DNA from 4 places in the Rhizobium sp. 05N49 genome. Region 1 is predicted to be linked to each of the others. Evidence: predicted binding sites of a transcription regulator. Region 1 holds the regulator's gene; each other region holds the start of a gene.
What was found. Region 1 encodes PhoB, which activates phosphate uptake and scavenging genes when phosphate is short. Its sites were predicted from a motif close to TGTCATNNANCTGTCAT; they were not measured.
Positions count from the first base shown of each region.

Region 2: AC1DF8_RS32045 (inorganic phosphate transporter) is a predicted target of PhoB. The motif match lies at 1,768-1,784, and genes of this name have one in related genera.
Region 3: AC1DF8_RS08225 (DUF2794 domain-containing protein) is a predicted target of PhoB. The motif match lies at 3,021-3,037, and genes of this name have one in related genera.
Region 4: olsB (l-ornithine N(alpha)-acyltransferase) is a predicted target of PhoB. The motif match lies at 5,998-6,014, and genes of this name have one in related genera.

Region 1 is NZ_JBFTME010000002.1:479,222-488,053, reverse strand. Features, by position in the region: gene apaG (Co2+/Mg2+ efflux protein ApaG) at 1-209, shown strand, start outside; gene AC1DF8_RS06615 (hypothetical protein) at 270-860, opposite strand; gene AC1DF8_RS06610 (Hsp33 family molecular chaperone) at 987-1,982, opposite strand; gene argF (ornithine carbamoyltransferase) at 2,074-2,991, opposite strand; gene AC1DF8_RS06600 (acetylornithine transaminase) at 3,037-4,236, opposite strand; gene AC1DF8_RS06595 (GcrA family cell cycle regulator) at 4,662-5,192, shown strand; gene AC1DF8_RS06590 (pyrroline-5-carboxylate reductase) at 5,492-6,280, shown strand; gene phoB (phosphate regulon transcriptional regulator PhoB) at 6,414-7,097, opposite strand; gene phoU (phosphate signaling complex protein PhoU) at 7,226-7,939, opposite strand; gene pstB (phosphate ABC transporter ATP-binding protein PstB) at 7,984-8,799, opposite strand; gene pstA (phosphate ABC transporter permease PstA) at 8,814-8,832, opposite strand, start outside.
Region 2 is NZ_JBFTME010000026.1:35,061-40,448, reverse strand. Features, by position in the region: gene AC1DF8_RS32055 (phosphoketolase family protein) at 1-382, opposite strand, end outside; gene AC1DF8_RS32050 (acetate/propionate family kinase) at 451-1,629, opposite strand; gene AC1DF8_RS32045 (inorganic phosphate transporter) at 1,839-3,434, shown strand; gene AC1DF8_RS32040 (putative bifunctional diguanylate cyclase/phosphodiesterase) at 3,447-5,018, opposite strand; gene AC1DF8_RS32035 (DUF6894 family protein) at 5,254-5,388, shown strand, end outside.
Region 3 is NZ_JBFTME010000003.1:186,908-195,739, forward strand. Features, by position in the region: gene AC1DF8_RS08210 (ABC transporter permease) at 1-1,013, shown strand, start outside; gene AC1DF8_RS08215 (Bax inhibitor-1/YccA family protein) at 1,193-1,921, shown strand; gene AC1DF8_RS08220 (N-acetyltransferase family protein) at 2,033-2,590, shown strand; gene AC1DF8_RS08225 (DUF2794 domain-containing protein) at 2,597-2,998, opposite strand; gene AC1DF8_RS08230 (DUF1223 domain-containing protein) at 3,272-4,012, opposite strand; gene acnA (aconitate hydratase AcnA) at 4,245-6,935, opposite strand; gene ccmA (heme ABC exporter ATP-binding protein CcmA) at 7,196-7,840, shown strand; gene ccmB (heme exporter protein CcmB) at 7,837-8,496, shown strand; gene AC1DF8_RS08250 (heme ABC transporter permease) at 8,545-8,832, shown strand, end outside.
Region 4 is NZ_JBFTME010000002.1:356,563-365,394, forward strand. Features, by position in the region: gene mutS (DNA mismatch repair protein MutS) at 1-1,878, opposite strand, end outside; gene AC1DF8_RS05985 (NADP-dependent malic enzyme) at 1,992-4,277, shown strand; gene AC1DF8_RS05990 (bleomycin resistance protein) at 4,321-4,956, opposite strand; gene olsB (l-ornithine N(alpha)-acyltransferase) at 5,074-5,949, opposite strand; gene AC1DF8_RS06000 (hybrid sensor histidine kinase/response regulator) at 6,058-8,292, opposite strand; gene lspA (signal peptidase II) at 8,348-8,832, opposite strand, start outside.

The sequences.
Region 1 (8,832 bases):
ACGAGGTCAGCGGCCCCGGCGTCGTCGGCGAGCAGCCGCGGTTGCAGCCGGGCGATACCTATGAATATTCCTCCGGCTGCCCGCTGGATACGCCATCCGGCCTGATGTTTGGCCACTACCAGATGGAGACGGACGAAGGCGAGATGTTCGATGTCGACATACCCGCCTTCTCGCTCGATTCACCCGGCCTGCTCAGGGTGCTGAACTAAAGCGTAGCCTCGCTATTCGTGACGATGCGTCAATCTTGAGCCTTCAGTCGTCAATCTCTGTTAAAGTTCAAACGGATCCGAGGCGGTCTGAGCATCCGGTTTTGCATCGAATGGATCCTTTGATTGTGGCGGTTTCGACTGTTTGGCCAGGACAGCGTCAACGGCCTTCTGACAGGCGATCATCTCATCAATAGCCTTGACGGAGTTTTTCAGACTAAGGGCGACTATTCGCTTGCCGTTAAAATCGGCGCGAAAACCCAACTTGACGGCAAACTCGCTGACCAAGTTAGTATCTTTAAAATCAATGCGTAGTCCCTTTTCACCGTTAAAGACCACAGCGCTTGCATCGACAGTCCATTTGGAGCGGTCCAGATAGAGTTCGATCGGGTATTGCTTGCCTTCCTCCAACGATTTCCAATTGTCATTGACCATCAGAATATAAAAGGGATGGTCCTTATCGAGGAAATTGAAGCCAAGACGGAAAAGTGTACGATCCTCAAAGGCCGTCGCAACAAAGCAGGCGCTGCCCAAAGTCAGGTCGGCAGCCACCGTCCAGCCGCCGACTTCTTTCCATAGCATTGTCTCGTCACTGGCGAAGCTCGTTTGCGGCACCGCAGCTATCAGCGCGAGAAGCAAACACAACAGCTTCATTGGCACCCATCCCGTTTTCATAGCCCAACCAATGAAACGCATAGACACACAGTGACTACCGAAAGTCGAGTCACTGTGCTGTACCCTCGCCTGTTTATTGCTTCTCGTCTCTTCTAGTCAGGAAGACTAGATAAGCTGAGGCGTCAGTTCCTGCACCGGGAAGCGATAGGTCGTGGAGCAGAATTCGCAGGTCACCGCGATCTCGCCGTTTTCCTGGCTCGCCTCGATTTCCTCCGCGCTGAATCCCTTCAGCACGCCGCCGATCTTTTCGCGCGAACAGCTGCAACGATCGAAGACCGCCCGCGGATCGTAGACACGCACGCCGCGTTCGTGGAAGAGGCGGAAGAGCAGGCGTTCCGTGCCGACCTGCGGATCGGTCAGTTCGTCAGCATCGACCGTTTCAACGAGCGAGCGGGCCTCCGTCCAGGCATCATCCTCAACATGGGCGCGCGTAGCCGTGTCGCCATCGCCGCCATGAAGATCGGGCTGGCGCATACGCTCCGGCGCTTCCGGCAGGAACTGGGCGACGAGGCCCCCTGCCCGCCAGCGGTGACGCGGCTTGCCGTTCTCGTCGCGGTCGAAGAGTTCGGCAGCGGCAAGGCGCACACGTGTCGGGATCTGTTCCGACTGGCGGAAATAGACACCGGCTATGTCTTCCAGCGAGGTACCGTCAAGCGCGACGATGCCCTGATAGGGCTGGCTGAACTTGCCCTGGTCGATGGTGAAGGCGAGCACGCCCTTGCCGAGCAGCTGTTCCGGCTCCGTTTCGCCTGCTGCAATCGCCTTGTCGAGCAAGGCCTGATCGAAGCGGGCGTAGGCCCGGACATTTTCCGGCGTGGAGAAATCGGCGACCAGTAGATCGACGGGACCGTCGCTTTTGGTCTGGACCGTGAATTTGCCCTCGAACTTCAGCGAGGTGCCGAGCAGCACGGTGAGCACCACCACTTCCGCCAGAAGGCGGGCGACGGGCATGGGATAGTGATGGCGCTCGAGGATCGAATCCAGCATCGGGCCGAGCTGGACGGCGCGACCGCGCACATCCAGCCCTTCCACCTGGAAGGGGACGACATGATCATCGCCGGCGAAATCGAACTCGCCGAGGGCGGCGGCAGCTTCTGCCATGGCTTTCACTCCTGTTCTGTCAGAGCAGCCGGCTAGCGCACCGGCTGCTTGCGCAGCCGCGAGTTTTGGACTCGCGACATCCGATTATGGTTCAGATCGCGCCCAGGCACCAAGCAAGAATCGACTTCTGCGCATGAAGACGGTTTTCCGCCTCATCGAAGACCACGGACTGCGGGCCATCGATCACCTCATCCGTCACCTCCTCGCCGCGGTGGGCGGGAAGGCAATGCATGAACAATGCATCTTTGCCGGCCTGCGCCATCAAATGCGCATTGACCTGATAAGGCTGGAAGACATTGTGACCACGGGCCCGATGTTCCTGATTCATGGAGACCCAGGTATCGGTCACCACACAATCGACGCCGGCGACCGCACGGTCAGCATCATGGTAAAGCATGATTTCGGCGCCCTCATTGCGGGCCCAGTTCAGATAGTGATCCTTCGGCTCGGAACCAAGGGGTACCGCCATGTTCATGCGGTAGCCGAAACGGGCAGCCCCTTCCACGAGGGAATGCAGCACGTTGTTGCCGTCGCCGGTCCAGGCGATCGTCTTGCCCTTGATCGGGCCGCGATGCTCTTCGAAGGTCATGATATCAGCCATGATCTGGCAGGGATGGGTGTCATCGGTCAGGGCGTTGATAACGGGCACCGTGGCATGCTCGGCTAGCTCCAGCATCCGGCTGTGCTCGGTCGTACGGATCATGATGGCATCGACATAGCGCGACAGGACCTTGGCCGTGTCGCCGATGGTCTCGGCGCGGCCGAGCTGCATTTCAGTACCCGACAGGAACAGCGTCTCGCCGCCGAGCTGGCGCATGCCGACGTCGAAGGAGACGCGGGTGCGGGTCGACGGTTTCTCGAAGATCATGGCCAGCATCTTGCCGGCGAGCGGCTTGTCGGCGGAACCGGCCTTGAATGCCTGCTTTCGCACCTTGGCATCGTCCATGATGGTTCTGAGGTCGGAAGCGGTGACTGCGGAGAGATCGAGAAAGTGTTTGGGGGAAGCCATTGTTCGTTACCTGCTACGCCCGCCAGCGGGCGGGGCAATGTCCTATCAAGCGGTCTTCTTGACCTTGGCGGCACGGATGCTTTCGGCAGCGCGTTCGAGACGGGAAAGCCCCTCGCGCGCCTCCTCGGCGGTTACGACCAGCGGCGGCAGCAGGCGGATGACATTGTCGCCCGCCGGGATCGCCAGAAGGTGTGCTGCGCGAATTTCCTTCAGCAGTTCCGCCGAGGGGATGGCAGCCTTGACGCCGAGCAGCAGACCTTCGCCCCTGATATCTTCGATCACATCAGGATAACGATCCTTGAGCGAGGCAAGGCCCTGACGGAAGACCAGGGTGACATCGCGCACGTGCTGCAGGAAGCCCTCGGCAAGGATGACATCGAGAACCGCGTTGCCGACGGCCATGGCCAGCGGATTGCCGCCATAGGTGGAACCATGCGTGCCGGCCTTCATGCCGGAGGCTGCTTCTGCGGTCGCGAGGCAGGCGCCGAGCGGGAAGCCGCCGCCGATGCCCTTCGCAACAGCCATGATATCGGGCGTGACACCCGACCATTCATGGGCGAAGAGCTTGCCGGTGCGGCCGACGCCGGTCTGAACTTCATCGAGAATGAGGAGCAGACCATGCTCATCGCAGAGCTGGCGGAGCGCCTTCATGAATTCAGGCGTCACCGGGCGCACGCCACCTTCACCCTGCACGGGTTCGATGAGGATGCCGGCCGTCTTGTCGGTAATCGCGGCACGTACCGCCTCGACATCGCCGAAAGGAACCTGGTCGAAACCGGGGGTCTTGGGGCCGAAACCTTCGAGATATTTTTCCTGGCCGCCGGCTGCGATCGTCGCCAGCGTGCGGCCGTGGAAGGCGCCTTCGAAGGTGATGATATGGAAACGTTCCGGATGACCCTTGGAGAACTGGTAGCGGCGCGCCGTCTTGATGGCGCATTCGAGCGCCTCGGCGCCGGAATTGGTGAAGAACACCTTGTCGGCGAAGGTGGCCCCGGTCAGGCGGTTGGCAAGCTTCTCCTGGCCGGGGATCTCATAGACGTTGGAGAGGTGCCAGACCTTGTCAGCCTGATCCCTGAGAGCAGCCACGACATGCGGATTGCCGTGTCCGACAGAGGTGACGGCAACGCCCGCGCCAAAATCCAGATATCGCTCGCCGGTTTCGGTGATCAGCCAGACGCCTTCACCTCGCTCGAACCGCAGCGGGGCACGAGAATAGGTATCATAAAGCGGCGAGGCTTCAGCCATGGCGCGATCTCCTTCAATCAGGCTCTGAGGCAACGGACTCCGGCTAAGAAAACCAGGTCCGAAAAATTAAAAATGCCGCCTTTCGGCGGCCTGAAGCACTATTTACTTTTCGCACTGCAATGTCAACAAAACTGAGGATTTAGCGCATGCGTCAAGCCTGCAATCCGCATTACAGGTCTATCAACAGCTAATGTTGCAGAAATGACTCTCCCGGGAAGCAAGTTGGGGAAAACTACGAATTCGGATTCATCGGATTCCTGCGACTCTTGTCACAGAGTCAGGCTCACACTAGGTTAAAGTTCAATTACTAGACTGCATGCGGCGGAACTAGTCACCAAAATTGATCAGGCGTTTCTTGCTTCGGAGGCTTCCGAGGCAACGGTGAGGGATTCTGCCATCACCAACGCGAAAGGTGGAGACAGGGCATGAACTGGACAGACGAGCGTGTCGAAAAGCTCAAGAAGCTTTGGTCGGAGGGACTGAGTGCCAGCCAGATCGCTGCGCAACTTGGCGGAGTAAGTAGAAACGCTGTTATCGGCAAGGTTCACCGGCTCAGTCTTCCCGGCCGCGCCAAGGCCGGCGGAACCGCAACCACGGCGCGTGCGCCCAAGCGCAACACCTCTGCGCCCCGCGCCCCGAACTATGCATCTCGCATCGCCACCCGCACCGTGACGCGCCAGCAGGGCGCAACGATGCTGAAGGAAGAGATCGAGATCGAAACGGTCGAGGAAATGGAATACGTGCCGGCCAAAAACGTGGTCGTGCCTATTTCGCGCCGCCTCGGCCTGACGGAACTGACGGAGCGCACCTGCAAGTGGCCGGTCGGCGATCCGCTGAAGGACGATTTCTACTTCTGCGGCTGCGACTCCCCGGATTCATCGCCCTATTGCAACTACCACCAGCGTCTCGCCTATCAGCCGGTGAGCGAACGCCGCAAGGCTGTCCGGGTCGCCTAATCCGCGATCTTCCAACAGACGCGATGTATCATCACCCCTCCTCGCCTTGCGCGGAGGGGTGATTTTTTAGCCGGCACAGGAACGGCGGAAAACGGTTCCTGACCACGATCTGCGGAAGGCCGATCTCTGCCTGCATCCACCTGCCTGACAATACGAACTTATGTGGCCAAGACCATCGATGCGTTTCAGCCCCAGGGCTGGCATGGACCGGTGGGTCATAGCGCTGTAGCGCGATATTCTGATACAGATGCGGTATTCTGGTCGAGTAGCACGGCGCACATAGTCGCTTGGGGGTGCCAATGGAGATCGATCCAAAGCGGATGACAATGGGGTTCGTCGGGGCGGGCACGATTACCGAGGCTGTCGTCACCGGATTGGGCAAGACAGCGTTTCGCGACGCACCCATCGCGCTGTCACCTCGTAACGCAGGCGTCGCCTCCCGGCTCGCGGCGGCAAACGGGAATGTGTCTATCGCTGTGGGCAACCAGGATGTTCTCGACCGCTCCGATCTCGTATTTTTGGCAGTGAGGCCGCAAATTGCCGAGGAGGTCATCCGCTCGCTTCGATTTCGGCCGGGCCACCATGTCATCAGCTTTGTCGCGGCTACGCCAATGGATCAACTGCTGGCGTGGATCGATCGGCCGGTTCGCCTGAGCCTGGCAATTCCACTTCCGTTCGTCGCCGATCTCCAGGGGGCGACTGCGATCTACCCGCCCGACGAGGTCTCCCACACCCTCTTTTCGGCGCTCGGAACGGCGATCCAGGTTGAAGACAAGCAGGAGTTCGAACTTCTCGCGGTGGCGAGCTGCCTGATGGCCAGCTATTTCGGCATCCTGGACGCGACGTCGACCTGGCTGCAGAGCAAGGGGCTCTCGGGAACGGCTGGCGACGCCTACCTCCGTCAATTGTTTTCCGGCCTCGCCCATGCTGCCCGTTCAAAACCTGTCGCGAGTTTCGATGAACTCATCGGCGAGCATTCGACCAAGGGCGGATTGAACGAACAGGTGCTCGAAGACTTTCGTGCGTTTGGCGGCACTGCGGCTCTGCAAAAGGCTCTTGATCGAATTCTTGTGCGCATCCGTCTGTAAAAAGCAGATCCTTTCGAGGTTCGCTTTCGGCGCCTGGTGTCGGCTTTCGTAAGGAGCTAGGGGTGCCAGATAGACAAACGGGCCGCCCGGCAAGCGAGCGACCCGTCTGGACCTCCGATCACTCGGATTAAGCTTAAGCTTCCATGGAATATCCCGCGCCGCGCACGGTGCGGATGACATCCTGCATGTTGGAGAAATTCAGCGCCTTGCGCAGGCGGCCGACATGGACGTCGACGGTGCGCTCGTCCACGTAAATATCATGGCCCCAGACGCCGTCGAGAAGCTGCGAGCGGGAGAAGACGCGGCCCGGCGAGGACATCAGGAATTCCAGCAGGCGGAATTCGGTCGGGCCGAGGCGGACTTCGCGGCTCTTGCGATGGACGCGGTGCGTTTCGCGATCGAGCTCGATATCACCACATTTCAGAACGGTGGAGAGCACCTCGGGACGGGCGCGTCGGAGCATCGCCTTGACGCGGGCGACGAGTTCCGGCGTGGAGAAGGGCTTGACGACATAGTCGTCCGCGCCGGTCGAAAGACCGCGAACGCGCTCGCTCTCTTCACCGCGCGCCGTCAGCATGATGATCGGCAGGCGCTCGGTTTCCGGCCGCATGCGCAGCCGGCGGCAGAGCTCGATGCCGGAAACGCCCGGCAGCATCCAGTCAAGGATGAGCAGGTCCGGCGTGCGCTCCTGAAGCCGGATTTCGGCTTCGTCGCCACGAAGGATCGTATCCACCTCGAAACCTTCGGCTTCGAGGTTGTAGCGGAGAAGCACGCTCAGCGCCTCTTCATCTTCAACAACTGCAACTCTTGGGATCATGCGTGTCAGTCTCCTAATGCATGATCCTTAAACCGGGGGTGATTTAAGCAAGGGACCATGCAAGACTCGGAATTGGCTGCGACCCTTGCGCGCCCCGACGGGGCGCGCACGCAATCGGCAGGTCCGGATTACTCCGTGACCGCACCAACGGTATTGGAGCTGTCGTCCTTCGGACGCTCGCCCTCCGGCTGGGCGCCGGTTGCCATGTAGTAGATCGTCTCGGCGATGTTGGTCGCGTGGTCGCCGATGCGCTCGATGTTCTTGGCGCAGAAGAGAAGATGCGTGCAGCTCGTGATGTTGCGCGGATCTTCCATCATGTAGGTGAGGAGTTCGCGGAACAGCGAGGTGTACATCGCGTCGATCTCGTCGTCGCGCTCGCGGATGGACTTGGCCTTGTCGGCCGAGCGATTGGTGTAGACGTCGAGCACTTCCTTAAGCTGGACCAGCGCCAGTTCGGAGAGATGCTCGAGACCGCGGGCGAGCTTGCGCGGAACGCCGGTGCTCTGCACCGCGATGACGCGCTTTGCCGTGTTCTTGCCGAGATCGCCGACGCGCTCGAGGTCGGCGGCGATGCGGATCGAACCCATGATCTCGCGAAGGTCGGAGGCCATCGGCTGGCGGCGGGCGATCGTGACGATCGCCTTGTCGTTGATCTCGCGTTCAGCGTGATCGAGGATCACGTCGTCGGAAATGACCTTCTGAGCGAGTGCGGTGTCACCGTTGACCAGCGCGCGAATTGCGTCGGCGCCCATCTGTTCGGCAAGACCACCCATCTCGGAAATGCGCCGGGACAGGAACTTCAGATCGTCGTCATAGGCGGAAAAAATATGTGTCGATGCCATGGGGCTTTGTCCTCGAAAATCGGGAAGGCTTCACATTGCCAAAATCAGCCGAACCGGCCCATGATATAGTCCTGGGTGCGCGGATCGTCCGGATTGGTGAACATCTTGTCAGTATCGTTTTCCTCGACCAGGTTGCCGAGGTGGAACATGGCCGTACGCTGTGATACGCGCGCGGCCTGCTGCATGGAATGCGTCACAATGACGATCGTGTAGTTTTCACGCAGCTCGTGGATCAGCTCTTCGACCTTTGCAGTCGCGATCGGGTCGAGCGCCGAGCAGGGCTCGTCCATCAGGATGACTTCCGGGCTGACGGCGACAGCGCGTGCGATGCACAGACGCTGCTGCTGACCACCGGAAAGGCCGGTACCGGATTCATGCACGCGGTCCTTGACCTCGTTCCAGAGGCCGGCGCGCTGCAGGCTGGTCTCGACGATCTGGTCGAGGTCGGCCTTGGACTTTGCCAGACCGTGAATGCGCGGGCCGTAGGAGACGTTTTCATAGATCGTCTTCGGGAACGGGTTCGGCTTCTGGAACACCATGCCGACGCGGGCGCGGAGTTCGACGACGTCGATATCGGGATCGTAGATATCATCCGTGTCGAGCGTGATCTTGCCGGTCACGCGGCAGCCGTCGATCGTGTCGTTCATGCGGTTCAGCGAACGCAGGAAGGTGGACTTGCCGCAGCCCGAGGGGCCGATCAGCGCGGTCACGGTGTTTTCGCGGATGTTCAGATTGACATCGAAAAGCGCACGCTTCTCGCCGTAATAAACGGAGACATCCTGACCGATCATCTTATACGGAACGTTGCTCATTTTCTGGTCCAGCGCCTTCTCGACTGCGGCTTCCGTCAACATGTTCATGATCTTTACTCCGTTTACCAGCGGCGCTCAAAG
Region 2 (5,388 bases), on a different contig from region 1:
AAAACTGGCGGAAGAGCTTGCGCATGCCGTCCTCGGTCTCGGCGATATGGGGATAGATCTCGCTGTAGATGCCTTCGAGATAGGTATTGGCGACCATGCCCGGTCCGCCGTGACCGGGGCCGCACATATAGATGATGTCGAGATCGCGGGCGCGGATAACGCGGTTCAGATGTGCATAGATGAAATTGAGACCTGGCGTCGTACCCCAGTGGCCGAGCAGGCGGGGCTTGATATGTTCTGGTTCCAGGGGCTGGCGTAGGAGAGGATTGGAGAGGAGATAGATCTGCCCGACCGAGAGATAATTGGCTGCGCGCCAGTAGCGGTCGATGAGAGTGAGTTCGGCGTCGGACAGAACTGCTGGAGTCGAGACATGCTTTTCCATGGATTCTCCCATTTAAACTTGTTCAACGTCAATTCTAGCTGCTAGCGCCCGCGTGCCTTTGATCTGGATCAGCCGGAGCGAACTATTGCGAGCGCCTCCTGTGCGATGATCTGTTCCTCGTCCGTGGCAATGACATGCGCCGTTATGCGGCTTGCGGGTGTCGTGATTGTGAAGCCGTTGGCGCTGTTTGCCTTGTCATCAACCGTAACGCCGAGCCAGGCGAGACGCTGGAGGACGGCGGCGCGAATCTGGGGCTGGTGCTCGCCGATGCCAGCGGTAAAGACGATGGCGTCGAGCCCGCCGAGCGTCACAGACATGCGGCCGATTTCGCCGGCGATGCGCAACGTGAAAAGGTCGAGCGCCTCTCGGGCCTCTGGACGGCCGTCCTCGAGAAGATCGCGCGTATCGGCATTGATGCCGGAGACGCCGAGCAGACCGGCGCGATGATAGAGCATATCTTCCACCTGATCGGCAGACAGCTTCTTCTGCTGTAGGAGATGCAGGATCACGCCGGGGTCGAGCCAGCCGGGCCGTGTCGCCATCGGAATGCCGTCGAGCGTCGAAAAGCCCATGCTGCAATCGCGGCTGACACCTTTTTCCAATGCGCAGAGGCTTGCACCGCTGCCGAGATGGGCGGCGGCGATCCTCGGCTTGGTCGACAACCTGCGGTTCACTTCACCGGCAATGAACTTGTAGGAGAGACCGTGAAAACCGTAGCGCTTGATGCCTTCCTCATGAAGTGCACGAGGGATGGCGAAGCGGCGGACGAGATCGGCCTGAGTGGCGTGAAAAGCGGTATCGAAGGAGGCCGTCTGGGCAAGATGCGGCCTCAAGTGCCTGAGCGCGCGAATGAAGCGTAGCGCCTGCGGCTGGTGAAGGGGAGCGAGCGGGATCAGTGCGTCGATCGCGTCGATTGCGGCATCGTCGAGCGATATCGCTTCGGTAAAGCGGTCGCCGCCATGGACGACGCGGTGGCCTGCCGCACGGACAGCGGCGATATCGAAGTGGTCCGCCAACAGCTCGAACGTCTCGTCGATGACGGAATGCAGATCGTCGGTCAGCGCGGCTTTCAGGGGCATGTCGAAAGTCTTCGGGCCTTCGGTCAGGCTGAAGGCCAGCGGCGCGGCGCGAAAATCGATTACGCCCTTGCCGATCCGCCGCACCCTCGCATCCTCGATGGCGAAAATGCCGATCTTCACCGTCGAGGAGCCGGCATTGAATGTCAGGAGAAGATCGGTTGACGGCATGTTGCTTGATGCTCCCCGGCAAGCGTGACGTTGAGCGAACTTAGCGTCATTGCGCCGAGTGGGAAGCCTTTTGCCTTCCGGGCAGGCGATTTTCGGTTGTCGATTTCGGGCCAGACCAGGACCAAGCGCGGATCGCCGCGTCATGAGAGTTTCACGCTACGGATTTATTAACAAATGGCAAATTTGCAAATGGAACAAGGAACTATGCCATGGCCGATATTGCCCCCAGCCATAGCGACGCTTCCCATCCGCTGCATCACTCGAACTCCTCCGGCAAATGGTTTCTGCCGGTGTTCGGGCTCGTTGTTGTTTGCGGTCTCGGATATGTCGCCTATGCCCTCGCCCGTGATCTGACTGCCGCAGTTGCCGTTCCCTGGTTACTTCTCGGTCTTGCGCTGTTGATCGCGCTTGGCTTCGAGTTCGTCAACGGTTTTCACGATACTGCGAATGCGGTGGCAACCGTCATCTACACGCGCTCCATGCCGGCGGAGTTTGCCGTCATCTGGTCGGGTTTCTTCAATTTCCTCGGCGTTCTGACGTCCACCGGCGCCGTCGCTTTCGGCATTCTGGCGCTGCTGCCGGTCGAGCTTATCCTGCAGGTCGGTTCCGGGTCCGGTCTTGCGATGGTCTTTGCACTGTTGATCGCGGCGATCCTCTGGAACCTCGGCACCTGGTATCTCGGCCTGCCGTCATCAAGTTCGCACACACTGGTCGGCTCGATCATCGGCGTCGGCCTCGCCAACCAGTTCCTGGCGCCGGCAGGGTCCGCTACCAGTGGTGTGGACTGGTCGCAGGCGACGAATATCGGTCTGTCGCTGCTGATCTCGCCGCTCATCGGCTTCGGTCTCTCCGCCATTCTGCTGCTGGTCCTGAAATTCCTCGTTCGCAAGCCCGAACTCTATCAGGAGCCGAAGGGCAACCAGCCGCCGCCGTTGTGGATTCGCGCTATCCTGATCTTCACCTGCACGGGCGTCAGCTTCGCCCACGGCTCGAATGACGGCCAGAAGGGCATGGGCCTCATCATGCTCATCCTCATCGGTCTCGTGCCGACCGCCTTCGCGCTGAACCGCACGCCTGACGTCAACTATCTCGAAGCCTACAAGTCGGCTTCGGCCCAGGTGGAAACGGCACTCGGCAAGTATGTGAAGCCGGGTGTGACTGTTGGCGATTACAAGGCCGAGATCAGCAATGCCGTCAAGAACAAGGTCTGGACGGATGCGACCACGCCGGCGCTGCAGGAATATATCCATCACACAAGCGCTGAAGTGGCTGCCTTCCCGACGCTGGAAGCCGTTCCGACAAATCTTGTCGGCAACATCCGCAACGATATCTATCTGATCGGCGAGGCGCTGAAGCTCATCGACAAGCAGAAGCTGCTGCCGATGGACGCGACCGATCTGAAGGCGGTCACCGCCTATCATGCCTCGGTCGACAATGCGACGAAGTTCATTCCGCTGTGGGTGAAGGTCGCGGTGGCGCTGGCTCTCGGCCTTGGCACGATGGTCGGCTGGAAGCGCATCGTCGTCACCGTTGGCGAAAAGATCGGCAAGACGCATCTAACCTACGGACAGGGTGCTGCTGCGGAAGTCGTCGCCATGGTGACGATCGCCTCGGCGGACCATCTCGGCCTGCCGGTTTCGACCACGCATGTGCTGTCGTCGGGCGTTGCCGGCACGATGGCTGCGAATGGGTCGGGCCTGCAATGGTCGACCGTGCGCAATATGATCATGGCCTGGGTGCTGACGCTGCCGGCCTCGATCGCGATCGCCTTCCTGCTGTTCGTGATCCTGCGCCAGGTCTTCTAGGTCTGAGCCTGGTCAAGCCGTAGAGGCCAGACCAGCATTTTGACTTTCGATAAAGATGCTCGCCTCTGCGGCGGGCATCGCCTTGCCGAAGAGATAGCCCTGGCCGATATCGCAGCCGAGCTGCAGCAGATACGCGAGCTGGACGTGCTCCTCGATGCCTTCCGCCGTTGTCTTGATGTTGAGGCTCCTGCCGAGTGCGAGCATGGCACGGACGATCTTGTCCTGCTTTTCGTCCTCGCGGCAGGTTGCGATGAAGCTCTTGTCGATCTTGATTTTGTCGAAGCGGTAGCGGGCGAGCTGCGCGAGGCTCGAATAGCCCGTGCCGAAGTCGTCGAGTGCGATCTGCACACCTGCCTCGTGCAGTTCATCGAGAATATGGGCAGCGATCGCCGGATCCTGGATCAGCGCGTTTTCGGTAATTTCCACCTCGAGCCGTTTCGCCGGCAGACGACTTGCTGTCAGCACCTTGAGAATGCGCGAGGTAAGCAGCTTGTCTTCCATCTGCACCGGCGAAACATTGAAGGACAGCCTGACATGGTCGGGCCAGTCCAGCGCATCGTGGCATGCCTGGGTCAGGAGGTTTTCGAACAGTTCGGTGATCATGCCGGTTTCTTCGGCAATACTGATGAAGACAGGCGGCGGGATGTTCATGCCGTCTTCATCGGTCCACCGCGCAAGCGCCTCGAAGCCGCAGAGCCTGCCGCTCCTAAGGTCGATCAGCGGCTGGTAGTGGATCTTGATGGCCTTGCTTTGAATGGCTCCGCGCAGTTTTGTTTCCAGCGATGCGCGCTCCGTCACCCTGTCCTGCATGGATGGTTCAAAGATCAGATTGTGATTGGGGCCGCGCGATTTCGCCTCGTACATGGCAAGATCGGCGCGATGGGCAGCATCCTCCAAAGGTTCGGCGCCCTCGTTCCAGCGATCGTAGCCGACGCTGGCACCGACCTCGACAGCAAAGCCATCGATCAGGATCGGGCGGGTAACCGCCTGGATGAGCACTTTGGCGAACCATTCCTCGCGGGCTGCTGTAAGGCCGAGGGCAATGATGATGAATTCATCGCCGCCGAAACGATAGACGCAATCGGCATTGCCAAGTGCACAAATGCGCTTGGACACTTCCACCAGCAAGACGTCGCCGCCCTTATGGCCGACAAGATCGTTGACCTTCTTGAAGCCGTCGAGGTCGACGGAGAAGATGGTGACATTGCTGCTGGATTCTTCGGGAATATTGCCCTGTGTATCGGAGAGCTTCGGCAAAATCTTGCGCTCGAAGGCGTAACGGTTCGGAAGCTTCGTCAGATGATCATGGGTGGCCGTCCAGTCAGCGCGCGCCTGGGCGGCATCGCGAAGCTGCATCTCCTTGCGAAGGTCGGCGATGCGCAACACGGAATAGATGAAGCTCATTCCGCCGGCGATGCCGAGAGCGAGCACAAACTTGTCTGCACCGTAATTTTCGAAACGGCTCATGAAGGTGACGAGCCAGCTATCGACATCAAGCAGGGCACCCGAAATCCACAACGCCGCACCAAGCGCCATGATCGTCAGGCATTGCCTTCCCGCCCTGCTCCTGAAGAACTCCAGCATCCGTTTCTCCATCTCCACCCGGCGCCGGAAATATCATCAAATTCTGAAATGTTTATTGAAACCTGAAGGCGAATTGTCGGGGCTCTGCCAGCAGCCGACGGCGAATCCGCGGACAATGAGGCTACATTTCGTGCCGGGAAACGGCTTTCGAGATACGAAGCCGGATGCCAAATTTACTGCTTGTTGAAACCTTTGACCGCTTGCCGCTTTATGCTTTCGCAACGGATGCAAGCGGATGTCTCTCTTCTATTTCAAGACTATAGACAATGACGGCACGGTTCCCGGAGACCTGCCATTCGAATTTGCCGACCTATTCGCCGCCGTGGAGGAGGCAAAGCATGTGCTGGCGGAAATGGCGCTCGACGGCTTG
Region 3 (8,832 bases), on a different contig from region 1:
GCCGCATGAATGAAGGCGCGCCGAATTTCTTCTTCGTTGATATCCAGGGCTCCGAACTCGATACCTTCCGCAACCTGATCCACACCCGATCACCAAATGGCAAACTGGTGGAAGTACCGATGCTGCGCGGCCGCATCATCGCCTTTAACGGCCAGGACGTGACCAAGATGAATGTTCCGGCGGCCGGCCGCTGGGTGCTCAACGGCGACCGCGGCATCACCTACGAGGAAAGCGCGCCGGAAAATTCGACACTTGTCGAAGGTCAATGGTGGCCAAAGGATTACAGTGGCGAGCCGCTCGTTTCCTTTTCCGCGGAAGAAGCGCATGAACTCGGGCTGAAGATCGGCGATACCGTGACTGTCAATGTCCTCGGCCGCAACATCACGGCCAAGATCGCCAATCTGCGGCGGGTCGAGTGGGAATCGCTGTCGATCAACTTCGTGATGGTCTTCTCGCCGAACACCTTCCGTGGTGCCCCGCATGCGTGGCTGGCGACACTGACCGACCCTGCCTCGACCGAGGCGGAGGACGCTGCGATCCTGAAATCCGTGACCAATGCCTATCCGACCATCACCAGCGTGCGTGTCAAGGACGCGATCGATATCGTCAACCAGTTGGTCGGCGAGCTTGCGACCGCCATCCGCGCTGCAGCATCCGTTGCACTCATCGCCTCCGTTCTCGTGCTGGCCGGCGCACTTGCCGCCGGAAATCGAGCGCGCACTCATGATGCTGTGGTGCTGAAAACGCTTGGCGCGACGAGGGCCATGCTGATCCGTGCCTTCAGCTACGAATATCTCATCCTTGGTGTTGCCACTGCGATTTTCGCGCTCTTTGCCGGCGGTGTCGCTGCTTGGTTCATTGTCAGTCGCATCATGCGCCTGCCCTCCAGCTTCATGCCTGATGTCGCGGGTCTCACGCTTGTCACCGCCCTTGTATTGACCGTCGGCATCGGCCTGATCGGCACCTGGCGCATCCTCGGGCAGAAGGCGGCACCCGTTTTGCGCGAGCTGTGACGGGCAAGGGGCTTAAATCCCTTCACCTTACGGCGATTTAACCGAGCGGCAGATTGCAAAGGCCTTGTTTGAAAAGGGCGAAAGCCTCATATTGTCAGCAGGCATGCTGGAAGCTCCGCAGCGGCGCCCGGGTCGTAAACCCGACACCGTATTTCCATCGGAGCTTGTAAGAGGAAACTATGGCTGATCTTCGTAACTACCAAAGCCGTGCACAAACCGGCGAAGTGATTGATCAAGGCCTCCGCGCTTATATGCTCAAGGTCTACAACCTGATGGCGCTGGGTCTGGCGATCACTGGTTTGGCCGCCTATTTCGCATTTACCTTCGCCGTCCAGGACGGCCAGCTCACCCAGTTCGGCCAGGTCCTGTACCAGTCGCCCCTGCGCTGGGTTGTGATCCTTGCGCCTCTTGCGGCGGTCTTCTTCCTGAGCTTCCGCATTAACCGCATGAGCGTGGCTGCGGCTCAGACAACCTTCTGGGTCTATGCTGCACTGGTCGGTCTCTCCCTGTCGTCGATCTTCCTGATCTACACGCAGTCGAGCATCACGCAGACCTTCTTCGTGACCGCCGCGTCCTTCGGTGCGCTGTCGCTCTACGGCTACACGACCAAGCGTGACCTGTCGGCGATGGGCTCGTTCCTGATCATGGGTCTCTTCGGCCTGATCATCGCTTCGCTGGTCAACATCTTCTTGGCTTCGTCGGCCCTGCAGTTCGCAATCTCCGTGATCGGCGTGCTGATCTTCGCAGGCCTCACCGCCTACGATACCCAGCGGATCAAGGAAATGTATTATGAAGCAGACGGTTATGACGTCGCTGGTCGCAAGGCCATCATGGGCGCCCTCACGCTCTACCTCGACTTCATCAACCTCTTCATGTTCCTGCTGCAGTTCATGGGCAACCGCAAGTAAGCAGGCTGGACTGAAACACGAAAAGGCGGCTTCGGCCGCCTTTTTTGTTGCGGGCACCTCGCTGGAATGCTTCAACGTGGGCTGTCATCCAACCGTGCCGATCGATCCGAAATGCCCCCTCTCCTGCGCGACGCTCTTCCCTCCGATCTTCCTGCCATTACCGAAATCTATCGCGAGTCCGTACTGAACGGCACGTCGAGCTACGAGATCGTGCCCCCGACCGAAGCGGAAATGACGGCCCGCTACTGCGCTATCAGGGAGCAGTCCTATCCTTATATTGCCGCAACGGCCGAGGACGGAACGCTGCTCGGTTATGCCTATGCATCGGCATTCCGCACCCGTCCGGCCTATCGCTGGCTGGTCGAGGATTCGATTTATCTCGGCACGGAGGCGCGCGGAAAGGGCATCGGCAAGTTGCTCCTCGGAGAGCTGATTTCACGCTGCACCGTCTCTGGCTTCCGCCAGATGACAGCCGTCATCGGCGGCGCGAGCGCGGCATCGATCGCGCTTCACCGGTCGCTGGGTTTCGAAGAGATCGGTCTGATGAAAGGTGCCGGCTACAAGCACGGCCGTTGGCTGGATACGATGCTGATGCAGCGCAGGCTTGGCGAAGGAACAGAAACCCATCCCGATCCCGAGGCCTATCCAGGCACCCTGATCAAGGGATGATATGGCCTATTTGTCGACGAGCTTCAGCGACTTGTCGAAAACCTTCAGAACAGGCCCAAGTTCGTGGCCGCRCTTCAGGATCACGCCGTTGAAGTTTACCACCGAATAGGCGCCCTGCTTGGCGGCAAGCTTAGGGTTCTTCTCGATGCGGAAGAGCGGCATTTCGCCTGAACGCTTGAAGACGGAGAATACCGCCTTCTCCCTGGTATGGTCGATCGCGTAGTCTTTCCACTCGCCCTCGCCGACCATGCGGCCGTAGATCCACAGAATCTGGTCGAGTTCCCGCCGGTGAAATGTCACCGGCATCGGGTCCTTGTTTTGTCTGTATTCCTTGAGATCAACGACGGTTGAAGAGCTATTGTCGACGGAGCGGCTTTCGCCGTGTCGCAAATCCGGCGTATCTGTCATCAGACTCCCAAGACCTCCACGTGTGACAGGAGGGTGACAGTTTGCCCGAGCCACGACAAATTGCAAGGGCGCCGACTATCACACTGGGGACGAAACCGGCTTTCTCGGCGGTGCCGCAATTCAGACAAAACAGCGCCTCATTTGCAAGAGAACTATAGGCTCCAGTTTGGCGCCAGCGCGCCAAAGGGCCCGGCGGAGCGTATCGACCTTAACCCCAGCCCCGAATACGCTTTGCCGGGCCGCCTAACTTTCATCCGCAAGCGAATGAAATCCTTATATATTTTTTCCTGCCATGACGACCGTCGCGCCGAGGATCGCTCCCGGATCGCCGTTGTCAGTCACAGACTGCAAGAGAATCGCTGATCCCTCGAGATCCGGTTTTTCCATGACGCTCGCCGGCAGAGTGAGCGTTGTGGCCTTGCCATCCCACATGCCGACGGTCTCCACGTCGGTGACACTGTGGAGGTACGAGATCTTCTGGCCGCTGTTTTCGCCCTTCTCGACGTCGATCGTTTTTTCCTTGTCGAAATAGACCATGACGACATTGGCCTTGCCCTGGCCCGCACCCAGCTTGATCTCCATTTCGTCGCCACGCATGTGGGCGCTGACAGGCACGGTCAGGCCTTTGCCATCGTTGGCATAGCCATTTATCTTGCCGTTGATACCGGCAAGATCGGCACCTGCGAGATGGTCCCGGCCATTGACGATAGCCTGGGGCGTATAGACGTTGCTGCGCCCCATCATACGGGCATAGCCATACTGCCGCTCGGTATTTTCCTTCGAGCTCAACGTGTCTGCCCAGCCGAGATAATTCCAATAGTCAACATGATAGGCGAGCGCGATGACGTTGCCCTGGCTGACGAGCTTGCGGAATGCAGCATCGGCAGGCGGACAGGAGGCGCAGCCCTGCGCCGTGAACAGTTCGACGACGCCTTTCGGCGTGCCGTCTTCGGCCATGAGAGGACCTGCAAAAGCAAGCCCGACGATCAGCGGGATCATAAAACGCGGGGACATTCACCAGCACCTCTTTTTCAGTGCCGGCAATCCTGACCGCCGGCTCTGAGATATGAACGTACGAATAATCCTTCCGGCTCCAAACGCAAAGTCACGAACGGGTGAGACGAAGCCCCAGGCCGCAGGCTGCTGAAACACATCGGCGTGAGCGGTGATACCGACCTGTTTTGCGCAAAGAAAAACCGCCGGAAATTGCTCTCCGGCGGTCATTATCAGTCAAGTATCTTAAAAATCAGGCTGCGAGATCGCGCAGAACCGTCTGCAGGATGCCGCCATTGTTGAGGTAGACAACCTCGTCCAGCGTGTCGACGCGCGACACCAGCGGAACGTCCTTCACCGTGCCGTCGGCATAGGTGATCTTGGCGATCTTCTTTTCGCGCGGCTTGATGTTTTCGAGGCCCTCGATGGTGACGAGTTCGTCGCCCTTCAGGTCGAGGCTCTGCCAGGTCGTGCCCTCTTCGAAGACGAAGGGGATGACACCCATGCCGACGAGGTTCGAACGGTGAATGCGCTCGAAGCTCTGGGCGATCACGGCCTTGACGCCGAGCAGGTTCGTGCCCTTCGCAGCCCAGTCACGCGACGAGCCATTGCCATATTCCACGCCAGCGAAGATGACGAGCGGAACGCCCTCGGCCTTGTACTGCATGGCCGCATCGTAGATCGAGGTCTCTTCCTTGGACGGGTAGTGGATGGTGTAGCCACCTTCCTTGCCGTTCGCGCCAAGCATGAAGTTGCGGATGCGGATATTGGCGAAGGTGCCGCGCATCATGACTTCATGGTTGCCGCGGCGCGTTCCGTACTGGTTGAAGTCGGCGACGGCGACGTCATGGCCGAGCAGGTAGGCGCCTGCCGGCGACGCAGCCTTGATCGAACCGGCCGGAGAAATGTGGTCGGTGGTGATCTTGTCGCCGAAGAGGCCGAGAACACGTGCACCCTTGATGTCGGATGTGCCGGTGCCCTTCTTGCCCATGCCGACAAAGTACGGCGGGTTCTGGACGTAGGTCGAATCGTCGTCCCAGGCATAGGTCTGGCCCGGAGGAACCTGAACGGCCTGCCAATTTTCGTCGCCCTTGAAGACGTCGGCATACTTCGTTTCGTAGAGTTCGCGGGTGACGTACTTCTGGATGAAGTCCTGCACTTCGTGCGACGTCGGCCAGATGTCCTTCAGATAGACCGGGTTGCCGTTCTGGTCTTCACCGATCGGCTCCTTGGTCAGATCCTTCTGCACCGTGCCGGCGAGCGCGTAGGCGACGACCAGCGGCGGCGAAGCGAGGTAGTTCGCTTGAACGTCCGGCGAGATACGGCCTTCGAAGTTGCGATTGCCGGAGAGCACGCCGGAAACGATCAGGCCCTTGTCGTTGATCGTCTTGGAGATCGGTGCCGGCAGCGGACCGGAATTGCCGATGCAGGTCGTGCAGCCGAAGCCGACGAGGTTGAAGCCGAGCTTGTCGAGATCGGCCTGCAGGCCGGACTTGGCGAGATATTCGCCGACGACCTGCGATCCGGGAGCAAGCGAGGTCTTGACCCACGGCTTGGTCTTAAGGCCCTTGGCAACGGCGTTGCGGGCGAGAAGGCCGGCAGCGATCAGAACCGACGGGTTGGACGTGTTGGTGCAGGAGGTGATGGCGGCAATCGCCACGTCACCATGGCCGAGATCGAAATCCGTACCTTCGACCGCATAGCGGTTATTGAGCTGGCCGGGCTTCTTGTAGTCGGCATCCATCGAGCCGGCGAAACCGGTGGCGATGTTTTCGAGTGCGATGCGGCCTTCCGGACGCTTCGGGCCGGCCATCGAGGGAACGACGTCGCCGAGGTCGAGTTCCAGGGTGTCGGTGAAGACGAGGTCGGAACCGTCGCCATCGCGCCACATGCCCTGTGCCTTGGAATAGGCTTCGACGAGTGCGATTCGGTCATGCGTACGGCCGGACATCGTGAGGTAGTTGATGGTTTCGCCATCGACCGGGAAGAAGCCGCAGGTTGCGCCATATTCCGGACCCATGTTGCCGATCGTCGCGCGGTCGGCGAGCGGCATGTTGTCCATGCCCGGGCCGAAGAATTCGACGAACTTGGAAACGACGCCCTTCTTGCGCAGCATCTGCACGACGGTCAGAACGAGGTCGGTCGCGGTGACGCCTTCCTTGAGCTTGCCAGTCAGCTTGAAGCCGATAACCTCAGGCAGCAGCATCGAAACCGGCTGGCCGAGCATGGCGGCTTCAGCTTCGATACCGCCGACACCCCAGCCGAGAACGCCGAGGCCGTTGATCATCGTCGTATGCGAGTCGGTACCGACGCAGGTGTCGGGATAGGCGATCGTCTCGCCGTCCTCTTCCTTCGTCCAGACGGTCTGGCCGAGATATTCGAGATTGACCTGGTGACAGATGCCGGTGCCCGGAGGAACGACGCGGAAGTTCTTGAACGCCTGCTGACCCCACTTCAGGAAGCGGTAACGCTCGCCGTTGCGCTGGTATTCCAGCTCGACATTCTTAGCGAAAGCCTGCGGCGTGCCGAATTCGTCGACAATGACGGAATGGTCGATGACGAGGTCGACGGGAACGAGCGGGTTGATCTTTTCCGGATCGCCACCGAGGGAAACCATCGCGTCGCGCATTGCGGCAAGGTCAACGACGGCGGGAACGCCGGTGAAGTCCTGCATCAGCACACGCGCCGGGCGATAGGCGATCTCGTTCTCGACGGCGCCCTTGTTGTTCAGCCATTCGGCGACGGCGAGGATGTGCTCCTTGGTGACCGACTGGCCGTCTTCGAAGCGCAGCAGGTTTTCCAGCAGCACCTTCATCGAATAAGGGAGCTTCGAAACGCCGGGCAGGCCGTTTGCCTCAGCCTTCGGCAGGCTGTAGTAGACGTAGTCCTTTCCACCAACGGAAAGCGTGGACCGACAATTGAAACTGTCAAGAGATTTAGACACGAGAGACCCCGTTTCTGATAGCCAACACAGTCGTGCGAACGCCTATGCACTTAATGCACATCAGGATGCGGGTACGGCCATTTCCGCTGTCCGCACGTGAGGAGAAACCTCAAGTTCGGCGCAAGGATGATATTCACGCCGACCGCTGGCGTGGTTGCAGGTCTTATAGATAATTTCGTAAAGACTTGCCATAGCGACAAGGTCAAAATTGGACATTTTTTGAGCCCGCCTGAGAGCGCCAACGAAGAAAGAGCCGATGCATGCATCTCATCGCTGAAAATCTGGCGGCCCGGCGCGGGGAAGATCTGATTTTCGTTAACGTTTCCTTTCACTTGCATCCCGGCGAGGCACTGATCCTGACAGGCAAAAACGGATCGGGAAAGTCCACTTTATTGCGCGTGGTGGCCGGTCTTTTGAGGCCCGAAAAAGGCTCCGTTACAGTCAGTGATTCGCCAGCCGGCGAAAGTCGTCCGGCGGCCGAAGCGAGCCACTACCTTGGCCATCGGAATGCCATGAAGACGGAACTTACGGTTGCAGAAAATCTGGATTTCTGGCGATCCTTCCTGGGTTCTGGCACGAGAACTGGCCTGGGCACCGAAGAGGCCGCGGAAGCCGTCGGCCTGTCCGGCATCACGCACTTGCCCTTCGGCTACCTCTCAGCCGGCCAGCAGCGCCGCTTCGCCTTCGCCAAGCTTCTGGTTTCCCATCGCCCAGTCTGGATCCTGGACGAGCCGACCGCAGCGCTGGATGCGAATGCGGACAGGCTGTTTGCGCAACTGATCGAAGCGCATTTGACGGAAGGCGGGATTGTCGTCGCCGCGACGCATCAACCTCTTGGACTGGAAAGGGCCAGGGAAATGAGAATGGCCGGCTTTGCCGGCGTCGAGCAGGGAGTGTGGGGATGATCGCCCTCTTTCTCCGCGACCTCCAGCTTTCCGTTCGCGCCGGCGGCGGCGCGCTCATCGGCATTCTTTTTTTCCTTACTGTCGTTGCTGTCATTCCCTTCGGTGTCGGCCCTGATCTGGCGCTTCTCTCGCGCATCGGGCCTGCCATCGTCTGGATTGGCGCACTGCTCGCCGCCCTTCTCGGGCTCGATCGCCTGTTCCAGGCGGAGCGAGACGACGGCTCACTCGACCTGATGCTGATGCAGGACACACCCCTGGTTCTGACGGTGCTCGTCAAATGCGCCGCGCACTGGACGGCAACCAGCCTGCCGCTGGTCATTGCCTCGCCGCTGCTCGGGCTCTTCATGAATATGAATGAGACGGCGATCGGCGCCACCATGCTCACCCTCCTCGTCGGCACGCCGGCAATCACCTTCATCGGTGCCGTCGGTGCAGCCGTTGCCGTCGCGCTGCCCCGAGGCGGACTGCTGGTCTCGGTACTCATCCTGCCGCTGACGATCCCAGTGCTGATCTTCGGTGTCAGCGCCACCTACGCGGCAGTGGTTGGACCGTCACCCTTTCTGCCGCCGTTTCTGATACTCATTGCCCTGACACTCTTCTTTGCGGTGATAGGCCCGGCTGCCGCCGCACTGGCACTTAGAAACACGGCGGATTGATCCGCGCTTCGATTGCGGCTCCCAGCGGATCAAGGTAAGGAAGCGGATATGAGCGAAACGAGCCTTGCCATCAGCAAATTCAGCGATCTCGCCAACCCGACGCGGTTTCTGGCGCTGGCATCGCGCGTCATTCCATGGCTGGCCGGCATCACGGCCCTCTGTTTCATCATCGGCCTCTATCTGAGTTTCTCGACCGAAGGCGACTACCAGCAGGGCGAAACGGTACGCATCATGTATGTGCACGTTCCCTCCGCCTGGCTTTCCATGATGTGCTACACGATCATGAGCATTTCGGCGATCGGCACGCTGGTCTGGCGCCATCCGCTGGCCGATGTT
Region 4 (8,832 bases), 120 kb from region 1:
GACGGGATGGCGCCCGCCCTCGATTGCAAACATCTTCGAGCCGTCGACCAGCGGTCGGCAATAGGCTTGCTCTTCCGCAAGCAGCGCCAACGCTGCCGCGACATCGATGACGGCAAGTGCGCGCGCGCCGGCCTTGATCGCTTCGGCCTCGGCCACGGTCGCTTCCGTCATTCGGTCGAAAGCTTCGAGCTCGATCTGCAGCGCGCGGTCTGCGGCGTTGGCAATCCGGCTTTCGAGGTCGGCAAGCTCGGTCGTGGTGAAGCGCATGGCATTCGCCATTGTCTGGCGATGGATGAAGCGGGCCTTCGCCTCTGATGTATCGGTCATCGGCCCGGCGTTGCCGGCGGTGACCTCGATGAAATAGCCGAGAATATTGTTGTGCTTGATTTTCAGCGATTTGATGCCGGTCTCTTCGGCATACTGCAGCTGCAGGCCGGCAATGACCCGGCGCGACTGGTCGCGGAGCGCCCGAACCTCGTCGAGATCGGCATTGGCGCCGTCACGCAGGAAGCCGCCGTCGCGTTTCAGGAGCGGCAATTCTTCGGCGAGGTTTTCGGCGAGGAGTGTTTCCAGTTCGGATGGAAGAGCCTGCAGCCCCACGCGCGCCTGCTCCAGTTCCTCCGGCAGCATCGCGCTTCCCAGCAGGTCGGCGATTTGAGCCGCGGCACCAAGCCCCTGCCTGATAGCCCAGAGATCCCGCGGACCGCCGCGGTCGAGCGCCAGGCGGGAGAGTGCCCGCGGCATGTCCGGAACGTGTTTCAGCGCGTCGCGCAAGTCGCCGCAGAGCGACGGTTCCTGCATCAGGAAGCCGATCGAATCCAGGCGCTGGTTGACCCGGCTGGGATCCGTCAGCGGTGACATCAACCGCTCGGCAAGCAGTCGCGCCCCGCCGCCGGTGGTCGTGCGGTCGATCGCCCTGAGCAGGGCGCCATTGCGATCGCCAGAGAGCGTGCGCACAAGTTCCAGATTGGCGCGGGTTGCCGGATCGATGAACAGTGTCGACGCGCCACTTTCCCGCTCGGGCCGCCCGAGCGGCGGTCGCTCGGCAATCTGTGTCTTTTCCACATAAGCGATGGCTGCGGCGGCGGCCGCCAGCTCTGCGCGCGAAAAACTTCCAAAACCGTCGAGCGTCGAAACCTCGAAATAGCGCGCTATACGCGTTTCTGCTGTCGCGCTGTCGAAAAGCACGGCCGGCTGCGGAACGGCGGTGCGGCCGAGTATGTCGAAGACCGGCTTCAGTTCGACATCATAAAACATCGTATCGGGAACAATGAGCTCGCGCGGATCGATGCGCAGGATATCGGCGAGCAGTCGTGATGCTTCGGTTTCCGCCAAGCGGAAGACGCCGGTGGAAATATCGATCCAGGCGAGCGCCAGCGCCGGCTCGGAAGAACCGCGGATGCGCGACAGCGTCATCAGATAGTTCGATTCCGAAGGGGAAAGCAGCTTCTCCTCGGTGATGGTGCCCGGGGTGACAAGACGCACGACATCGCGCTTGACGACGGATTTCGAACCGCGCTTTTTGGCTTCCGCCGGATCTTCCACCTGCTCGCAGACGGCAACGCGGTAGCCGAGCCCGATCAGCTTCTGCAGGTAGTCGTCGGCCGCATGCACAGGCACGCCGCACATGGCAATGTCCTGCCCCATGTGCTGGCCACGCTTGGTGAGCGTGATGCCGAGCGCGCGCGAAGCTTCGAGCGCGTCCTCGAAGAACAGCTCGTAGAAATCGCCCATGCGATAGAAGAGCAGCGAATCCGGATTGTTCGCCTTGATCTCGATATACTGTTCCATCATCGGCGTCGCCGAGGCGCGACTTTCCTCAGTCGCGAGCTCGGCTGCCGAGAAGGCTTCGTTTCTGCTGTCTATTCGTGCGTTCACGGAGGTGCAGTTTTTCCCAAAAAAACAGGTGCCAACCCTATCCGCGCGCCGCTATAGATGACAACAGCAATTGGGAAAGAGGAAAACGTCACCCACAGACGTTTGGAGGAGGCATGTCCCAGATGGAGAAGAAAGAACGGCCGGTGACCTCTGTTACCGACAAGGAAGCGCTCGAATTTCACGCGATGGGTCGGCCAGGCAAGCTGGAGATCAACCCGACCAAGCCGATGGCGACACAGCGCGACCTCTCGCTTGCCTATTCTCCCGGCGTCGCGGTGCCCGTCAAAGCCATCGCCACCGATCCTGCCACTGCCTACGACTATACGACCCGCGGCAATATGGTCGCCGTCATCTCCAACGGAACCGCCATCCTTGGCCTCGGCAATCTCGGAGCATTGGCTTCCAAGCCGGTCATGGAAGGCAAGTCGGTTCTCTTCAAGCGTTTCGCTGATGTCGATTCCATCGACCTCGAGGTAGACACCGAAAATATTGACGAATTCATCAATTGCGTGCGCTTCCTCGGCCCGTCCTTCGGCGGCATCAATCTGGAAGACATCAAGGCGCCGGACTGTTTCGTCATCGAAAGCCGCCTGCGCGAGCTGATGGATATTCCTGTGTTCCATGACGATCAGCACGGCACGGCAATCATCGCTGCTGCCGGCCTCATCAATGCGCTGGAACTGACCGGGCGTGATCTCAAGACCACCAAACTCGTCTGCAATGGTGCGGGTGCTGCCGCCATCGCCTGCGTCGAGCTCATCAAATCGATGGGCTTTGCGCCGGAAAATATCATCCTCTGTGATACCAAGGGCGTCATCTATCAGGGCCGCACCGAAGGCATGAACCAGTGGAAGTCGGCGCATGCGGCAAAGACCGATACCCGCACGCTGGAAGAAGCCATGCAGGGCGCCGACGTGGTTTTTGGCCTGTCGCAGAAGGGTGCCTTCTCCGAAGAGATGATCCGCTCCATGGCCGACCGGCCGATCATCTTCGCCATGGCCAATCCCGATCCGGAAATCACGCCGGAAGAAGTTGCCCGCATCCGTGATGACGCCATCATGGCGACCGGCCGTTCGGACTATCCGAACCAGGTCAACAACGTGCTGGGCTTCCCCTATATCTTCCGCGGCGCCCTCGACGTTCGTGCTACGACCATCAACGATGCAATGAAGATTGCCGCTGTAAACGCACTCGCCAGTCTCGCCCGTGAAGATGTGCCCGATGATGTTGCGGCTGCCTATCAGGGCAACCGCCCGCGTTTCGGCGCGCAATATATCATTCCGGTTCCCTTCGATCCGCGCCTGATCTCCGCCATTCCTGCTGCCGTTGCCGAGGCGGCGATCGAAAGTGGCGTCGCCCGCAAGATCATCACCGACATGGCTGGCTACAAGCGAGAGCTGTCGGCTCGCCGCGATCCGATCGCCTCCACGCTCGCCAGCCTTTATGAGCGTGTGCGCCGTCACCCGAAACGGGTGGTTTTCGCCGAGGCCGAAGAGGAGCAGGTGCTGCGCGCCGCCATGTCATACGCCAATCAGCAGCTTGGCACCGCCATACTGCTCGGCCGCGAAGACCTGATCCATGCAACGGCCGAACGCGCCGGCATCGACCTCAATCGCCCGGGCCTCGAGATCGTCAACGCTCGTATCTCGACCCGCGTCGAGGCCTATATTGACTATCTCTATGCCCGCCTTCAGCGCAAAGGCTACCTCCACCGCGACGCGCAGCGCCTGATCCATAATGACCGCAACCATTTCGCGGCCACCATGGTGGCGCTTGGCGATGCCGATGGCATGGTGACGGGCATCACCCGCAACTATTCGACGGCACTCGAAGATGTGCGCCGCTGCATCGACCATAAGCCGGGCCATCGCGTGATCGGCGTGTCGATCGCGCTTTGCCGCGGACGCACGGTCTTCGTTGCCGACACTGCGGTCCACGACATGCCGACGGCCGAGGAACTTGCCGATATCGCCGAGGAGGCCGCAGGTCTGGCGCGCCGCATGGGCTACCAGCCGCGCGTCGCGTTGCTTGCCTATTCCACCTTCGGCCATCCCTCGGGGGAGCGTTCCGAGCGTGTCCGCGAAGCGGTAAAGATCCTCGACAAGCGTCGCGTCGATTTCGAGTATGATGGCGAAATGGCCGCCGATGTTGCCCTGAACCGCAAGGTTATGGAGCAATATCCCTTCTGCCGCCTCTCCGGCCCGGCCAACGTCCTCGTCATGCCGGCATTCCACTCGGCATCGATCTCGACCAAGATGCTGCAGGAACTCGGCGGCTCGACAGTCATTGGCCCCATCCTCGTCGGCTTAGACAAGGCGGTACAGATCACCTCGATGGGCGCCAAGGACAGCGATATCGTCAATATGGCTGCCATCGCGGCCTATGCTGCCGGCTCTTGATAGGTAAAAGAGGCCGGATCACTGCGGTCCGGCCGCACGCAGCCTAGCCCGCGAAGGCGATCAGGTTTCCATCTGGATCGCATACGATGAATGTTCGGGCGCCCCAGGGTTCCAGCCTCAGCGGCTGATGAAACGGCACGCCATTTGCGGTGTATTCGAGAAAAAGTGCCTTCACATCATCAAGTGTGATCGTTGCTGACAGGATATCCCTCTCGCGCTGACGAAGTTCGGGATGGAAGGCAGGCATGTCGACGTGGCGAAGATTGAGCCTGGCTGCATCGCGAATGACTTGCGCATAAAAGGGCGGTTCGCCGTAGGTAAAGGCAATCGTGAAGCCGAGTTTCTGTGAATAGAAATCGCAGGCGGCCTGGATATCGTCCACAAAAAGCTGCGGCTGAGCGTCAAGCAATGTCGGTTGGCAAGCGGATTTCTGCTGGTCGGTTGCATTCATCTCCGTGAGCCCTTTTTTCAGCGCCTCCCAGCTTTCAAATCCCTCCTGTGCGGCCACCAGTTCCTGTGCATCCGCAAGCTTGAACTCAAGTTCGAGGATTTGCCGGTCATTGAGATGGCGGTAGCGGGAAAGCCAATGGCGAATCTCTGCGGCAACAGGATAATAACGATCCTGATGCCAGCGCTTGAATTGCTTGGCTTTCTTCCGGAGATTTTCGAGATTCGGCATGGCGCAAGGTTTGATCTTGTAGGCGGGCATAGCCCAGCCGGCACCATTGCCGATGCGCCCTACTGAAAACGCCGAATAAGAATGGATGCATGAGACATCGCCGTCAAGCGATGGCCGTCAGCTTGCGAAGCGACCTGCGTCTGCACCATAATAATTGAGATATCGGTCGGAAATGCTCGATATCGGCAGCACGATCAGCACGTCGGTCGTATTGAACGCCTGATCGACGACCGCGCTGGAACCGACCATCGCGCCGAGGCGCAGGTAACCCTTGATGAGCGGCGGCAACGCCATCAGCGCCTTTTTCGGATTGACGCCTTCGGGCGGCATCAGGTCCATGTCGCGCGCGAGATGCGGCAGGGCGCCAACGGCCCATTCGTTCTTGGCGAGCACGCTGTGATAGAGGAAGGAGAGTGCCAGCGCATGGCTTTCCGGGTGAACGCCTGGGAAGGAGGCGCAGCCGAACATGGCGCTCATGCCGTGCTTCAGCGCATAGGCCCAATTGCCCTGCCAGAGCAGTTCCACCGTGCGCTTGGTGCGGTACTCCGGCAGCACGCAGGAGCGGCCGAGTTCCATGAAGCGCTTGTCAGGATGACGGGCAATGAGCTCGTCGATCGCAAATTCCGAAGCCGAGTAAAAACCGCCATTGGCCATGGCGACATCCTGCCTCAGCAGCCGGTAGGTCCCGACGATCTGGTCTTCAGCGTCCCCCTCGATCGAGCGGTCGAGAACGAGAAGATGATCGCAGAAGGCATCGTAGGCATCGAAGTCCCGCTCGCGGCGCATGGCGTCTGCCGGCAGCTGGGCCTTCATTTCCTCGACGAAAACGCGGTAACGCACAGCCTGCGCGGCATCGATTTCACGCGCGCTGCGGGCAAGGCGAGTCTCCAGATTGCCGATACGACCGAGAACATCGTCTTCCTTCGGCGCGGCAGCCGTCGACGGCCGAGCGGCCTCGGCAACAGCGTCACAATTAAGGATGTCAACAGACATGGCGATTCTCCCGTCTCCGGCCTACCACACGCCATAAAACACTTATGTACGACAGGAAAGTGACATATCGAATTTGTGCACGCAAGAAACGTGCCGATTTCCCCACCTTCAGCGCGCCTCAGCCCGGCGTGCCGAAAGCGCAACAACCGCCTGTACTTCGGTCAACAGCCTGACTGGATCCACCGGCTTCACCATGACGCGATTGGCGCCGTTGAGCAAGACCTGTCGCCGCGATTCGTCACTCTTGTCAGCAGTCAGGACGATGACCGGTACGGGCTGAAGATCGAGCCGTCGTTCGTGTCCGCGCAGGCGTCCGAGCATGTCGATGCCATTGCCGCCGGGCATGGAGAGATCGCTGATGATGATATCGGGCCTGTCGTCACCCAATGCATAATCGAGCAGGGTTTCGAAATCATCCACGTGCCTGACGGAATGGCCGCCTTTTTCCAGCATGACCCGCACCAGCATGGCATTGATCGGATCGTCCTCGCCTAGCAGGACGGAAAGACCGCCGCCCATCGCCGTGCGTTCAGCAATGGAGGGGCCGAGCCCGGGCTGGTTGTCGTTCAGCGCATCGCGCTTTTCCATGCCGCGCATGCGTCCGCGCAGCACGTCGATCAGCGACTGCTCGCGCAGCGGCCGGATCAGCCACGCATCGAAGAGGTCGAGCGAATAGGAGTTGCGCTCTTCCGGATTGACGAGCAGCACCTTGCGCAGGCCCAGTGCCGCGATCTCCGTGCGATCGGCGATATGCAGCGAGAAATCGTCAGACATGCGGTGATCGACGATAATATCGGTCGGTCGGTCGCCGCTGCGGGCTAGCGACAGCAGACTTTCGCGCGCCGCCTCGCCGGCGGCGACAAGGTGGCAGCGTCCGCCAAGCGTCGTGATCGTTTCGGCGATCGCCGTGCGCGCTGCGCCCGCCGGAGCGAGCAGCACGATGCTGTTTCCCGCCAGCAAGGCATTTCGGGTGGCTGTATCCTCTTCCGAAAATTCGACAGGAAAGCGGATGGTGAACTGGCTGCCCTTGCCCCTCTCGCTTGCAACTGTCAGCGAACCGTCGAATTCGCGCATGATGCGGGCGGAGATTGCAAGGCCGAGGCCCGTGCCGTTGCTCTTCTGGGCAAGCGAACCGCCCTGTTCGAATTCCCCGAATATGCGCGCCTGCTCGTCCGCCGTCATGCCAGGCCCGGTATCGGTCACCGATATCACCAGCTCGCCGGCAGCTCGGGAGACGCGGATGAAGACGCCGCCGGCCTGCGTGAACTTGACGGCATTGCCGATGACATTGAAGAGCACCTGCCGCAGTCGCGCCGGATCGAAGTTCATCAGCTCCGGTACGTCGGAGGAAACTGTCGCGCCGATCTCGATACCCTTCTCATGAGCGCGATGGGCGAGCATCTCGACAACGCTTTCGACCAGCTTGCGCAGGGATTCCGAGCGCGGATGAAGCTGGAAGCGGCCGACCTCGATGGTGGAGAAGTCGAGCAAATCTTCAACCAGCTGCGTCAGCGCCTGACCGGACTGGCGGATGCTGGTGAGGTAGTTCTGCTGTTCCTGCGTGAGCTTCGTTTCTGCGATCAGATGCGCCATGCCGAGAATGCCTGACAGAGGCGTGCGGATTTCGTGACTGACCGTGGCAAGCAGCCGCGATTTGGCGGCGCTGTTATATTCGGCCTTCTGCCGAGCCTCCTCACGGCTTTCGGCGGCAAGCCGCTCTTCGGTCACGTCGCGCGCGATGCTTTGCAAAAGCAGGCGTCCATTTGTCGGATCGCGGGTCACCACATCTTGCCAGAGAAAGATGCGCTGGCCGGTCGATGTCGAGATTTCGACATCATAGCGGTGCGGCTGAGGGCCGGGGCGGAAGGCAAGGCCGATCTCCTCGCAAGTCTGGCCTTCGGGTTTGGCGCGCCCTGTCAGCCGGCGGAACGTCTCATTGGCGCCGATGATGCGGCGGTCCATCGTCCGGGTGACGACGATGTCGCCGAGCACGTCATGGACCTCACCGAGCAGGCCGGTTGTATCGACACGTTCAGATATATCCGGGCTTCGCCCGCCGGGCCTGGCTCCGTTCTTCAAAAGCGTGGCAAGATAGCCTGCAATCGCGGCGATCAGGACAAGGCCGAGGCCTGCAACGAGTGACCCGCCCCAGTGAGAAAGCAACAGCAGCAGGATCGCCGAAATGAGACCTGCTCCGCCGAGCCAGTAAAAGAGCAGAGGATACAGAGAGCGCAGGGGAGGCGGCGACGATAATTCACCCGCCGTCCGGCCTCGGTAGGCCCTGACGGCGGTACCGCCGAATGCGGCGGACAATCGGTCCTGTAACTGCGCCAGACTCTGCATGCAGTCCAGCTAACATATTGCCCGTTCCGAATGTTTTCAGGAATCCGCTAAAAATTTAATGATCCGTCTTTTTCGGCTTCTGCAGCATCTCATCGACAATGACGCAGCCTGCGCCAACGGTGATAAAACTGTCGGCGAGATTGAACACGGCGAAGGACCAGGTTTCCGTGTGGAAGAGGATATAGTCGATCACATGGCCATAGGCGAAACGGTCGATGAGATTGCCGATCGCTCCTGCAATGATCAGCGCGTAACCGAGATGCGCCAGCCAGCGGTCCTTGGCCGTGCGATGCCAGAGATAAAGTACGAAAGCGACGATGATCAGGCGCATGCCGACGATGAACCAGCCATCCATGCCTGATAGCATCGAGAACGCGACGCCCAGATTGTAAGTGCGGTAGAGCGCCAGCATCGGAATGACGGGCACGGCTTCCTGCAGCGGAAGATAATGGTCGACGGCGATCTTGACGATCTGGTCGAGGATGACGGCGATCACGATGAAGATCAGGATCGGCAGCGGTCGTGAAAAGAGCGCCGGGC